One region of the Chryseobacterium sp. HR92 genome, then DNA from elsewhere that is predicted to be linked to it. Evidence: riboswitches for the same ligand, from Rfam matches in the RefSeq annotation. Region 1 holds a riboswitch; each other region holds the start of a gene.

Region 1 (4,917 bases):
ATTAATTTTATCCGGGTTGAAATTAAACTTCATAATTTCGCTCAAAGGCTTGCTGAAAATCATAAAAGGAACCGGTAATCCCACGTTGAAGTTGTGAATTTTCATATTTGAAATGTTCACCTGCTCGTTGAAAAGTTTTCTTCCGTCTTTTCGGATGATCTGTGCTACCTGATTGCTTGCCGAACTTACGCTGTATCCGATAAATGCATAATCAAAAGCCGAAATTTTCAATTCATAGTTATCAAAAATAGTAGGCTGTAGATTGGGGTTACCATTTACTTCTGTACTTGGTCCGGAGAACGTCACGTTATTCGGGTTCAGGGCAGAAATACTAGGTAAACTGATTTTTCTGTTATAATTTGCGGCAATATAAACCTGATTCATCATGTTATACTGTACACTCGCATTCGGGAAAAACTTAAACTTATTGAAAGGAATCAAATTAGCCTCTACCAATTTCGCATCTTTATCAAAATATCTTGTTACTCCTGAAATATCATAGTTCTCAGCACGGGAACCTAATGTGAAGTCAAATTTTTTCAATTTTGCCTGAAACTCCAAATAGGTAGATGCCGTTTGTCTCTGATATTCAAGATTGGTTAAACCAAAACTTTCCGTATCATAATCCTGTTTCTCGTATAAACCTCCAAAGCTTACTTTTCCGCCATCAAGAAGCTTGATAGGCTGGGCATAATCTACTTTGAAGTTGGCAATATTCATCACAGATTTATTGTTCAGAATATCTTTCAAACCATTGGTAGGACTATTGATTGGCGGGTTTGCAGGCATTACAAATGTCCCATCTTGAAAGAAATTATCCTGAGAAAATTTACTGTCTGATCTTGTATACCCAAACTGAAAGTCCAGTTTTTGAGATTTGTCAGCAAAACGTTTTTGATACGTTACAACAGCTTCCTGTCTCAGGCTATTGGTATGAGCAACATCCGAAGATGTATAAAAAGCTTCTCTTAAATCTTTTGGATTATTCTGGAAAGGCAAATCTCCATGACCATTACTTAAAGTATAATTGTCATTATTATTGTGATAAATATCGTAGTTTAATAATAATCTGTCCTGCCCCAAATCAAAAGTTAAGCCTGATTTTGCAAAATATCCACGTCCGTATCTATCGGTATGACTTGTTAAAAGCTCATCCTGCTGGCCATTCAGCATACTTTCACGGTAATTTTGACCTACGTTCAGCTGCCATCCGAAATATTTATTTCTTGCATTTAAATTAACAGAATTGGTTGTTCTGTTTCTGTATTTATCATAATTCGTGAAAGAATAATTCCCGGAATAAGTTGCTGTTAAATATTTATTGGCGTTTTTATTAGTGATAATATTCATGATCGCACCTCCGGAAGTAGCCGGAAATTCAGCGCCGGGCTGGGTGATTACCTCAATTCTTTCTACAGAGTTGGCGGGCATTCCTTCAAGGAAGGAGTTTAATTCATTGGAAGTGATGTTCAAGGGTCTCCCATTCAGATACACTTCAAGCATTTTTCCCTGATACATCATTCCTGCGATGTCGGTAGATACAAGTCCCGGAAGTTTTTTAATTCCCTCCATAACATTTCCGTTATTCAGCTGAGGTTGTTCAGAAAAGTCAAAAATAGTACGGTCTGCTTTTTGTTCAACGGCTTTTTTAGTTTTGGTGATCACTACCCCTTCAATTTGTTTTTCCTGAGGTTTATTACTTTTCTCCTGCGAGAAAACAAAAATAGAGCCTAATAAAGATAAAGCGAAAATCGTTTTTTTCATAATGTTTTTACTGATATCCGGTTAGACGCTGAAAAAGATAATTTGTTACGCTAAAATTGTGAAAATCGAAAAATTAAGCTAAAATTTTTTTTATTTCCGAAATAATTATATCTTTGCCGGGTAATTATCAAGAATCTCTAGATGGGATAGCAACCTGCAAAAACAAGCAAGGTGCTGCAATCGATAAGCCGGATCTTCCGGAAAAAATGTTTATCATTCTATCATTACCCATCTTGAATTTTTGTTTTAAAGTTAAAACCAAATGTTTAAAGACAAGGGAAATCACCTTACATCAGTTATTTTTTATTCCTCGGATCATGAAGTGAATCTTCATTATTCTGATATGTTTTCATGCCATTTCTATATGCGCATGTGTTGTTGCTGCTAGCACTTTCTATTTCTAAAAAATAATACAAACATTCCGATCATCAAAGGTAACCTTACAATTAAGGCTACAGGGTTTGTATTGCTCAAAAAAACAATTTTTAACAACAAAAAGTAAACAACCAACAACATGCATAATTTCAAAACAAAAATATTTATTCCTTCTTTCGCGCTTATCTCTACATTTTATTACGCACAGACGGACACTTTACAATCTAAAAAAATAGATGATGTAGTCATCCTTGGATCAAGAGGTTCCGGAAGATCACTCACAGATACGCCCGTTCCGGTAGATATCATTAATATATCAAAAATTTTAAAACAAAGCCCGACGAACAATATCAGCCAGGCTTTAAATTATATTGTCCCTTCATTTTCATCCACTTCACACACGGTGAACGATGGAACTGACTTTGTAGATCCTGCTCTTCTAAGAGGGTTGGGTCCTGATCAGGTTTTAGTGTTACTCAATGGAAAAAGACGATATCAGTCTTCATTGATTAATGTAACGCTTACACCGGGAAGAGGCTCTGTAGGAACTGATCTTAATGCTATTCCCGCTTTTGCTTTGGAAAAAATTGAGGTTTTAAGAGACGGAGCTTCTGCTCAATATGGTTCTGATGCCATTGCAGGAGTAGTTAACCTGGGATTGAAAAAAAGATTAGGACTTTCCGGACAGGTATTTCTCGGTGGATATGCTTCGCCTGTTGCTAATAATTTCTCAGGAGGAGTTGACGGACAGACTATTTCTGTAGATCTTAATTATGGAGCGAAAATTGGAAAATCCGGATTTATTAACGTGACAGGTTCTGCGCAATACCGTGATCCTTATTCCAGAGCGGGAGTAAGGGAAGGAGATATTTTCAATGCGTATAATGCTATTAATTACAGAGCATTACAGGACGGAGTTAATATTGATGGTTTGTATAAAAATATTACCAACACTTCCAATACTCAGCAGATTATCAATACGGTAAAACAATATGCGACTAAGGTTGGTTATTTTGGAACTGATTTCCAGTCTCAGATCTCAGGGGCAAACAGTATTTCTGATCTTCAAAAAATATTAGGTAAAGATTTTACGTCCCAGGAACTTAACTACAGAGGATTGGAAAGAAAAGATTTCAGCCTGAGAGCAGGACAGTCTAAGCTACAATCGGGGCAGCTCTTCTTCAATTCTGAAATTCCTGTGAATGAGGATTGGAAAGTGTACTCATTTGGAGGCTATAGCTACCGTCTTGGAAATGCCGGAGGATTTTACAGACTCCCAAATACGGAGAGAAACATCAATGCAGTTACTCCCAATGGATATCTCCCTCAGATTGAAGCAGCTGTAAATGATTATTCTCTTGCTGCCGGAATTAAAGGAAAATGGAATGGCTGGAATGTGGATTTAAGTAATACATTTGGGAAAAATACCTTTGGTTTTGGGGTTGTAAATACCTTTAATGCCTCACTTACAGACAGCTCTCCAAGAACTTTTGACGCCGGAGGATCTGAGTTTTCACAAAATACCGTCAATCTTGACTTCTCCAAAAAATATGATGTACTGAAAGGATTGAACATTGCTTTCGGAGCTGAATACCGACACGAAAATTATAAAGTGAACGCCGGAAATGAAAACTCTTATGCTTCTTATGATATTTATGGTCGTGTGGTAACTACCAAAACTCCTGAAAATGAAAAAGTAACCGATTTCTTCGGAAGTATAAGACCAGCCGGAGCTCAGGTTTTTCCAGGCTTTAGTCCGGAAAATGCAGTTTCCGGAAACAGAAACAGTATTGCGGCTTATGCTGATGCAGAGCTGGAAGTTACTGACGGATGGTTGTTGGAAGGTGCTTTGCGATATGAGAATTATTCAGACTTCGGATCTACATTCAATTATAAGGTGGCAACCAATGTAAAACTGGCTCCCAATCTGAACTGGAGAGGTGCTGTTTCTACAGGATTTAGAGCACCTTCTTTAGCGCAGATCTATTATAGCTCTACTTCTACACTGATTCAGCAGGGAAAAACTACACAGGTGGGTACTTTCAGGAATAATTCTGAAGCAGCGCAGGCATTGGGTATTCCGAAATTAAAACAGGAAACCTCACAATCCTACAGCACAGGAATTACATGGAAGATTCCAACATTAAGCCTTACTTTCACAGCAGATGCTTATTTAATAAAGATTAAAGATAGAGTAGTGCTTACAGACCTTTTCTATCGTCCTGACGGTAATTTTACTCCAGGTTCGGATCAGGCAGTTCTTCAGGACGCTTTTGATCTGGCAAGGGCTAGTGCTGCCAACTTCTTTGCCAATGCAGTAGATTCTCAGACAAAGGGGTTGGATATTACCATTTCTCAAAATTCAAAAATTTCATCAGGAGTTTCCTTAGAGAATAATCTGGGAATTAACTTTAATCAAACCAAAAGAATCGGAGATATTCATGCGTCTCCTAAATTGGTAAGCCAGATTGATAATTATTTCTCAGAACCGAATAGAGTGTATTTCGAAGAAGCTGTACCGCGCGTAAAAGCTACTTTGTCCAATACATTAAGGGTTTCCGGACTTACTTTCGTACTGCGTAATTCTTTCTTTGGTAAGGTGACAGATGCAGACGTTTTAGATGCTAATTTTGACGGGGTAACAGGGAGTACAGAGCATTTTGTTCTTAATAACCGCTTCGTGACAGATTTATCTGTGGGATATGATTTTAATAAAAATATTTCAGCAACTATCGGAAGCAATAACATCCTGAATATACTGCCTTCCAAAAGCCCGAA
Region 2 (4,917 bases), 770 kb from region 1:
GGGTACTTCCTCCGGTTTCCATCTTGAATGAAGACCAGGCTCAGTATCACTTCCTTTGCGGTTATACATCTAAATTAGCCGGAACAGAAAGAGGAATTACAGAACCTCAGCCATCTTTCTCACCAGCATTTGGTGAAGCATTCCTTACATTACACCCAACAATGTATTCTAAAACATTGATCGGTAAAATGCAGGAGCACGGAGCTAAAGCTTATTTGGTGAATACAGGTTGGAATGGTACAGGAAAGAGAATTTCTCTGAAAGATACAAGAGCAATCATTGATGCCATCATTGATGGTTCTATCGATAATGCTCCTAAAACTCAGGTTCCAATTATGAACCTTGAGATTCCTACTGAATTACCAAACGTTTCTACAGGTATTTTAGATCCTAGAGAGACTTACGAAAGTGCTTCAGAATGGGAAGAAAAAGCAAAAGATCTTGCTGCAAGATATATCAAAAACTTTGAGCAGTACTGTGATACTGAAGAAGGTAAGAAGTTAGTGGCTTCAGGACCTCAGTTACAGGAACAAACTATCTAATAGTTTATCAATACCATACAGAAAAGCCTCATCATTGATGAGGCTTTTTTATTTTGGTTTTTTATTTCTCAAATATTAACGCGTTAAATGGATAAGAATTGAGTGAATTATTTTCTTGTATCTATAATTATCTATGAAAATCTGTGCGATCTGTGGGAAAAGGATAAACTATAATTACTTCAAACTCAGTATGGCCAGCCTATATCCATCCATTCCAAAGCCGGATAAAACTGCATCCGTATTAGCTGCCGTCACAGACTTCTGTCTGAATTCCTCTCTTTTATAAATATTGCTGATGTGAACTTCTACTTTTGGTTTTCTGATGTTTTTCAAACAGTCAGCAATGGCATAAGAATAATGGGTAAAAGCTCCCGGATTAATCACTACAGCATCAAAATCATCTTCCTGAAGTCTGTTGATAAGCTCTCCTTCAATATTCGACTGGTAATATTTTAATTCATGAGACTGAAACTCGGATTTTAAAATTTCCATATAGCTTTCCATAGAAACAGTTCCATAGATTTCAGGTTCTCTGGTGCCTAACAGGTTGAGGTTAGGTCCGTTTATAATTAAAATTTTCATACTATAAAATTAAAAACTTTTTTGAATTAAATGATCAAAAATTTCAGTATAGATTAACGTTCGTTTAATTATATTATTAATAATGATATTTGTCATGTTTGATAAAATGATAACGGCTGCAACTCCTTATAGTAATGGGTTTTATTATAATCTTATGTTAAATTTTGAAAATTTATCATGAAAAAAATATAAGTCTACTTGTTTTGTAGACTAAAAGTTTTTAGATTTGCAACCATATTTCGATCGGCTTATAAAGAAAGATGGAGGGAACTGACCCAATGATATCTTGACAACCTACCCAATGGGCAAGGTGTTACGTTCAGCCTTTTTAGGAAAAATAAGCATTTGGTTTATCGTATTTATCGATGCCCTTTGCTGACTTTTCTGCAAAGGGCAAAATTTTAATATATGATAAATAAAATTGATTATGATTAGTAATAATTTATTCACTTCTAAAGCCTGGATACCTCCGGTTGCTGCATTTTTTCTGGGAGTGACCAGTATAAGTGCACAAAATTCCAGACCGGAAAAAGATAGTCTTCATGAAAAAGAGATTGATGAAGTAGTAGTGGTAGCGTACGGAAAAGCTAAAAGAAATAGCTATACCGGTTCTGTAGCTACAATTTCAAGTGATAAGATTAATAACAGACCTGTTACAAATATAACAAAAGCACTGGAAGGACAGGTTCCCGGACTTCAGGCGGTAAGCTCTTCAGGACAGCCGGGGGATACAGCATCAATCAGAATTCGTGGAATTGGCTCTGTAAGTGCTTCGAGTAGTCCATTATTTGTAGTTGACGGAATGCCTTTTGATGGAAACATCAATTCTATAAGTCCAAACGATATTGAATCGATCAGTGTTCTGAAAGATGCTACGGCAAGTTCATTATACGGTTCCAGAGGAGCAAACGGTGTGATCATTGTTACCACAAAATCTGGTAAAAAAGGTGATGCAAGAGTAAACTTTAATATAAGCCAGGGTTTCTCAAGCAGAGCGGTAAAAGATTATGAACAGGTAAATACAGATCAATATTTTCAGTTATATTGGGAAGCATTGAGAAACGGATATAAATCCAGCCAGATTTCGTCTCAGCAGGCTGCACAAATGGCAACTGACAATTTGATAAATTCATTGGGAATTAATCCTTATGGATCAAATTATGCAAAACCAGTAGGAACAGATGGGAAGCTTTTGCCGGGGGCAACTGCTTTATGGAATGACAACTGGAAAGATATTCTGCAAAGAGTAGCTTCGAGAAATCAGATAGATCTGGATTTCAGCGGAGGAAGTGAAAAAAGCAATTACTTTTTCTCTTTGGGCTATCTGGATGATAAAGGAATTGCCATCGGATCTGGTTTTAAGAAGTACAGTACAAGATTAAAAATCAATTCTGAAGTTAAAAAATGGTTAAATGTAGGAGCAAACCTAGCGTATACAAACAGTCTTCAGGAAGCACCTCCTTCATCAGATTCCAGAACGGATAATATCATTAATGCAGCGAGAGTGATCCCGTCTTTTTATCCTTATTATGAAAGAAATGCGGACGGAAGTTACAAGCTGGATGCAATTGGAAATTACATCTATGATTTTGGAAAATACAGACCAACAAATGCTTTGCAAAATGAAAATGCCGCTGCAACCTTACCTTTAGATAAAAATGAAAACCGGGAAGATAACTTTTCGGGGAAAGGTTTTGCTGAATTTACATTTTTGCCTGAGCTGAAATTCAAAACAAGCTTCTCTGTTGATCTGGTGAATTATAACGGTCATTATTATACCAATCCTTTGTTAGGGCAAGGTACAGAAATTGGTGGTTCTGTGACGAAAACAAATTCCAGAACACTTTCCTATACGACGAGTAATATTTTAACCTACGATAAAAAATTTGGCCAGCACCATATCAATCTTTTGGGAGGGCAGGAATTTTATCATTATGAATATCAGACAATTTCAGGAAACAGAAGTCAGTTTTCATTGCCTTATTATTATGAACCGGATGCTGCAGCTTTGTTAGGCGGTTTTAGCGGAAACAGTGACAAATTAGGTTTGTTGAGCTTTTTAGGAAAAGCGGAATATGATTATCAGAATAAATATTTTGTTTCCGGATCGGTGAGAGCAGATGGTTCTTCCAGATTCTCTCCTGAAAACAGGTGGGGAACTTTCTGGTCAGTAGGTGGTTCATGGAAAGCATCCAATGAAGATTTTATTAAAGAGTTAAATTTCTTTAACCAGTTGACACTTCGTGCAAGTTATGGAGGTCAGGGAAATGACAAGCTAAGTAATTATTATGCTTACCAGAGTTTGTATGCTTTTTACAATAATTTAGGAGAAGGCGGAACGGTTGCCAGTAAATTACCAACCCCGGATTTGAAATGGGAAACGAATTTAAACTTAAATGTTGGATTAGAATTTGCGATTCTCAAAAACAGAATTAGAGGGAATGTAGAATATTTCCAGCGTCAGAGCAAAGATCTTTTATTTAATATGCCTTTGGCTCCTTCACTTGGTTTTACTGGATTTCAGGCCAATATTGGGGAATTGAAAAATACAGGTTTTGAGTTTTCATTATTCACTACGCCGGTTAAAACGAAAGATTTTGAATGGAATGTTGATCTTAATGTAAGCACGTTGAAAAATGAAATTACAAAGCTTCCGAAAGGTTCCATTGTAAGTGGAACAAAATTATTGCAGGTAGGTGGATCCATTTATGATTTCTTCATCCCGGAATGGGCCGGAGTAGATCCAACTAACGGAAAACCACTTTGGAAAACAATAACAACAGATGCAAACGGAAATACGCTAGAAGGAACAACTTCAGAATATGCAAAAGCAACAAAAACATTGCAGGGTTCATCGCTTCCGAAAGTAATGGGAGGATTAACGACAAGTTTGACGTATAAAAACTTTGATTTTTCAACATTGATAACATTCAGTATCGGAGGGAAAATTCTGGATAATGATTATACGATGATTATGCATAACGGAAGCTCTGCAGGCCGTTCCTGGAGCTCAGAAATGCTAAACCGATGGACTCCTGAAAACCCTTACACGGATGTTCCTGCATTGAGTACCACAACTAATAACTGGACTTCAACTTCATCAAGGTTTTTATACTCAGGGACGTATGCGAGAGTAAAAAATGTAAGCTTGGGATACACACTGCCGACGGATTACTTTGAAAAAATAGGATTAAAGAAGTTCAGAGTCTATGTTCAGGCAGAAAATCTTTTAACGTTCTACAAACATAAAGGAATGGATCCGGAACAGACATTAGACGGAACAACATATTACAGATATCCTGCGATGAGAACGATTACTTTCGGTTTACAGGCAACTCTTTAACATTTAAAATGAAAATAATGAAAAAATTAAAATATTTGTCTTTTGCCTTAATCACAGTGTTGTCTTTAATAAGCTGTGAAAGTGATTTGGAAACGGCTCCTACCAATCAGGCAAATGAGGAAGAAGTTTTTAAAACGGCAGAAAGCGCGGAAACAGTAATTAACGGAACCTGGGCTAACTTTAATGACGAGGGGACAAATTATGCCAACATCGGATATTCAACAGTATTGAGAACCAGTGATGCAATGGGAAGTGATGTTGCCGTATTGACTAATAAATATGGTTTCGGTCCCACCTATGCCTTCACAGAAATGGTAAACAGTACAGTGGGGCGACCGTCGTTTATATGGAATATGTTGTATTCCACTATTAATAATATGAATAATGTTATTGCAAGAATTGATGGAACAGGAGGAAGTCAGGAGAAAAAGAATCAGGTGAAAGGACAGG
Region 3 (4,917 bases), 930 kb from region 1:
TATAATGTTTTTTGTTTTTTCGTCCTGTGAAGAAGTTACCACGATGTTGACTCTGTTTTCTCCTGCTACCTGATTCAAAAGCAATGGGAAAACATTGTTTCTTGCCAGCTCAGCAAAGACTTTATTGAAATCTTCTGCTACAAAACCGATAACAGAGACATTATTGATACTGTAAATCTGGGAAACTTTTCCTGATTTTCTTTCTGCTTCAAATTCATCGATAAGACAAGCTACTGCTTTTTCTGCATCATTTTCCTGAACCAGAATAGAAATTCCGTTTTCTACGGCTTGCTGAGAAATTACTCCTACACTGATACGCGCTAAAGTAAGCGCTTTAAAAATTCGTCCGTCAATTCCGATTTCTCCCAGGAAATCTTCTCCTTCAAATTTGACGATTGATCTGTTCTTCAAAAATTTTATTTCGTTAGCATTTTTCATTACTTCTGTAAAATGTTTTTAATGATATTATTTAATTGTTGATATTCCATTAGGAAGGCGTCATGCCCGTGTATAGATTGGATCTCGTAATAAGAAACATCCTTATTTTTCTCTTTTAAGTTTTCAAAACACATTCGGATTTCAGAAGCCGGGAAGAATAAGTCTGTATCTACGGAGATCATGTGCATTCGTGCCTGTATGTTCTCCATAGATGATTCATCAGCATTGATATTCATCAAAAGATGATTCATCAGCTTGTAAGCTTTTAAACTAAATCTTTCGTTTAGTGCATTACCATGATAAATCAACCAGTCTTCTGATTCCAGGCGTTGTTTTTCCTGGTTATATTGGTTTTGAAATCTGTCATTGAGCGATTGTGGTGTTCTGTAACAAAGCATAGCATGAATTCTTGCTTTCTGTAATGGTTCCTCTTTATCATTCAATAAAAATTTCTGAACCAGACATTGTGCATGAAGCCAATCGTGTGTTCTGTAATCACAGGCTATAGGAATAAATATTTTTGCGAGGTCCGGCTGCTTGGCAAGCATTTCCCATGCTATTCCTCCTCCCAGAGAGCCTCCGATAATGGCGTATAGATTTTTGATATGTAACACTTCAAGCCCTTTCAGAAATATCGCAGCGATATCTGAAGGCGTGAAATCTTCATAATCTTCAATTAAAAAATCGTCATATCCGTTTCCGGGTATATTGAAGCACAGAACAGTATATTGATCAGTATCAACAATCTGATTTTTTCCTACCAATTGTTTCCACCAGCCTTTTTCTCCGGATACATCTGAGTTTCCGGTAAGAGCATGATTGATTAAAATGATAGGTGCTGTAAACAGATCTTTCCCAAAAAGCTGATAGCTTAACAGGATATGGTATTCCTTTTGGGAATTGGTTTGATACGAAAGATTAATATAGTTTAGTTCTGTTTTCAATTCTATTATATTTTATATACAAATACAATTGAAAATGCCACAGGAAATGGCTGAAAAGAACTTCAGTAAGTTATCTGTCCAAAATACTTTGGTAGAACGTAGCACCTTCTTTGCTTGCGCAAAGGGTTGCTAAGGTTTCATAGGGTCTAATCCCTCAACCTTTCTTGATAACATTTTCAATATTTGAATGAACGAATAGTGCAAAGGTAGTTCTTTTCTTTTAATTTTTAAAAAAAATTATTTTAATATTTAAAAAAGCCCTTAAATACAAGTATTTCAAGACCATATTAATAATTGTTCAGATGAAAAAAATTGGAATTATTTTTCAAAAAAACTAACTTCGTATGGAAAAATGATGAGATATGACCGCCGAAAAAGAAAGATTACAAGATACCAAATGGAAAAACTGGGGACCTTATGTAAGCAACCGACAATGGGGAAATGTACGTGAAGATTACAGCTCAAACGGGAATGCCTGGGATTTTACCAATCATAATAACGCCGAAAGTTATGCTTACCGTTGGGGAGAGGAAGGCATCGCTGGAATTTCTGATGTAAAACAGTTGTTCTGTTTTGCTTTTTCATTCTGGAACAGGAAAGATAAAATGATAAAAGAACGGTTCTTCGGATTGAGCAACCCACAGGGAAATCATGGGGAAGACATCAAAGAAATCTTTTATTACCTGGACAATACACCTACTCACAGCTATATGAAAATGGTGTATAAATATCCTATCAATGAGTTTCCATATGATGAACTTCTTGCTGAAAACGGAAGACGCAGTAAAAAGGAACCGGAATATGAGATTTTCGATACCGGAATTTTTGATAACGATGAATATTTTGATATTTTCATTGAATATTGTAAAGCTGATCACAATGATATTCTGGCCAGAGTAACTGTCTGTAACCGAAGCCAGCATGGGGCTCCCATTGTAGTGGCCCCTACTGCCTGGTTCAGAAACAACTGGAAATGGGGATACAATACCTATAAAGGAGAACTGAATGCTTCTCATGACGGAAGTATTAACATTGGGCATGACAGTATTTCTATCAAAAAAATCTATACCCGGAATTCAAATGCACAAAGTATATTTTGTGACAATGAAACCAATACGTCCAAGCTTTACGGAACTCCTAAAACGGAGAATATGTATTTCAAAGATGGCATCAATAACTTCATTATTCATCAGGGAAACACTGTAAACTCTGAAAAAAAGGGTACAAAAGCTTCTTTTCTGATTGATGAAATTGTAGGAGCAGGCGAATCTAAAATTTTTGAATTCAGATTATGTCCTGATAAAACGGATGAACCTTTTGAAAATTTTGATACTATTTTCGATACCCGACAAGCTGAAGCTGAGGAGTTTTATAACGATATTCAGAATGATACTGTCAATGAAGATGAAAGAAATGTTCAGAGACAGGCTTTTGCCGGACTTCTCTGGAATAAGCAATTCTATCATTACAACATCGGAAAATGGCTGAAAGGTGATCCTAACTTTGAAGCTCCGAGAAATTTCAATGAATATGTAAGAAATACGGAATGGAATCACCTTCACAATAAGGATATTATTTCCATGCCTGACAAATGGGAATATCCATGGTATGCTACCTGGGATCTGGCATTTCACTGTGTACCTTTTTCCATCATTGATGCAGAATTTGCCAAGGGACAACTTTTGTTGCTTACCAAAGAATGGTACATGCATCCCAACGGACAGCTTCCAGCTTATGAATGGAATATGAGTGATGTGAATCCTCCTGTACATGCATGGTCCTGCTTCCGTGTTTTTAAAATTGATGAAAAAAACAATGGAAAGCCGGATTTATTATTCTTAGAAAAAGTATTCCAGAAGCTGCTGCTGAATTTTACGTGGTGGGTGAACCGAAAAGATAAAAACGGTAAAAATATTTTCGGGGGCGGTTTCCTTGGGCTCGATAATATTGGAGCTTTTGACCGGAATATGGTTTTAAAAGACGGCCAGCATCTTGAACAGGCAGACGGAACAAGCTGGATGGCCATGTATGCATTGAATATGATGCGTATTGCTATGGAACTTGCCCAATATTATCAGGTGTATGAAGATATGGCAATCAAATTTTTTGAACATTATCTTTATATCGCTGAAGCTATGGAAAACCTAGGCGAAGGAACGAAAGGACTGTGGAATGAAGAGGATGGATTCTTTTATGATGTACTGCAGCTTGGAAACGGAGACAGTGTATCTTTGAGATTAAGAAGTATTGTAGGCCTGATCCCATTATTTGCTGTTGAGATCGTAGACCACCGTCTACTGGAAAAGATGCCGAATTTCAGAAGCAGAATGGAATGGATCTTAAAAAATAAACCGGAACTTACTAAACTTGTTTCTCACTGGGACGAGGAAGGTCATGGAAGAAAACACCTGATGAGCATCCTCCGCAAAAACAGACTGACAAAGGTTCTGACAAGAATGCTTGATGAAAATGAGTTTCTAAGTTCTTACGGAATCCGCGCCATGTCTAAAGTATACGAAGAAAATCCTTTTGTATTCTCTGTGCATGGTAATGAGAATATGGTCTATTATACTCCTGCAGAAAGTGACAGCCGAATGTTTGGAGGAAACAGCAACTGGCGCGGACCGATTTGGTTTCCTATCAATTTCCTGATTGTGGAAAGCCTGCAGCGCTTTCATTATTATTATGGAAACAGCCTAAAAGTAGAACTTCCAACAGGAAGCGGCGATAAAAGAAATCTTGATGAAGTAGCCCAGAATATCAGCAAAAGACTTTGTTCGATATTTTTAAAGGATGAACATGGGCAACGGGCTTTCAATGGAGGCAATCCAAAATTCAATTATGATGAACATTTCAGAGATTATATCACCTTCTTTGAATATTTCCATGGAGATAACGGCCGTGGTGTAGGAGCTTCTCACCAAACAGGATGGACAGCCACTGTAGCAAAACTGATAAAGCCAAGACTTACCTTTTAATAAGCAATGAGTAATTGGTAATAAGTAATAAAAAGCCGGATGAGTCATCCGGCTTTTTCTATTTTTAAATAAGAGATTAAATTTTTTCTCCGTTTACATAGACTTCGTATCCGATTTCTACATTCGGTTCTAAAGTTTTTGATACGGAACAGTATTTTTCAAAAGAAAGTTCTGCAGCCTTCAGTGCTTTTTTAGGATCAATTTCTCCTTCTAAAAGAAATTTCACATTGATGGATTTGAAAGGTTTCGCATCATCTACCTGTACTCTTTCCCCCTCTACCTCTGCCTGGAAGCCTGTAATGTTCTGACGCTGTTTCTTTAAAATAGAAACGACATCAATTCCGCTGCAACCAGCGACTGCCATCAGTACACTTTCCATTGGAGAAACTCCTTTTGCTCCCGGCTGGGAAGTGTTATCCAAAAGAATAGAATTTCCCTGAGCGTTGGTACATTCAAATAAAAAATCGTCGTTTATTCTGTTAAGTGTAATTTTCATTGCTTATTGCTTATTGCTTCTGCAAAGTTATAAAATTCCTCTCGCTTTTATCTCCAGATAT

The links. A riboswitch is a leader RNA that binds a small molecule or an ion and turns the genes downstream of it on or off. The one in region 1 is predicted to bind S-adenosylmethionine.
Region 2: it holds a riboswitch for S-adenosylmethionine, as region 1 does, so the genes downstream of both, SFA27_RS21295 (SusC/RagA family TonB-linked outer membrane protein) here and SFA27_RS01380 (TonB-dependent receptor plug domain-containing protein) in region 1, are expected to answer to the same signal.
Region 3: it holds a riboswitch for S-adenosylmethionine, as region 1 does, so the genes downstream of both, SFA27_RS20520 (alpha/beta fold hydrolase) here and SFA27_RS01380 (TonB-dependent receptor plug domain-containing protein) in region 1, are expected to answer to the same signal.

Annotation. Positions count from the first base shown of each region.
Region 1 covers NZ_CP139139.1:296,702-301,618, forward strand. Annotated here, with positions in the region: gene SFA27_RS01375 (outer membrane beta-barrel protein) at 1-1,764, opposite strand, end outside; SAM-I-IV-variant riboswitch at 1,884-1,981, shown strand; gene SFA27_RS01380 (TonB-dependent receptor plug domain-containing protein) at 2,279-4,917, shown strand, end outside.
Region 2 covers NZ_CP139139.1:4,692,821-4,697,737, reverse strand. Annotated here, with positions in the region: gene pckA (phosphoenolpyruvate carboxykinase (ATP)) at 1-542, shown strand, start outside; gene SFA27_RS21300 (type II 3-dehydroquinate dehydratase) at 717-1,124, opposite strand; SAM riboswitch class I at 1,370-1,468, shown strand; gene SFA27_RS21295 (SusC/RagA family TonB-linked outer membrane protein) at 1,552-4,467, shown strand; gene SFA27_RS21290 (RagB/SusD family nutrient uptake outer membrane protein) at 4,485-4,917, shown strand, end outside.
Region 3 covers NZ_CP139139.1:4,533,749-4,538,665, forward strand. Annotated here, with positions in the region: gene SFA27_RS20515 (ACT domain-containing protein) at 1-438, opposite strand, end outside; gene SFA27_RS20520 (alpha/beta fold hydrolase) at 438-1,382, opposite strand; SAM riboswitch class I at 1,450-1,556, opposite strand; gene SFA27_RS20525 (MGH1-like glycoside hydrolase domain-containing protein) at 1,745-4,360, shown strand; gene SFA27_RS20530 (OsmC family protein) at 4,437-4,856, opposite strand; gene SFA27_RS20535 (DUF58 domain-containing protein) at 4,884-4,917, opposite strand, start outside.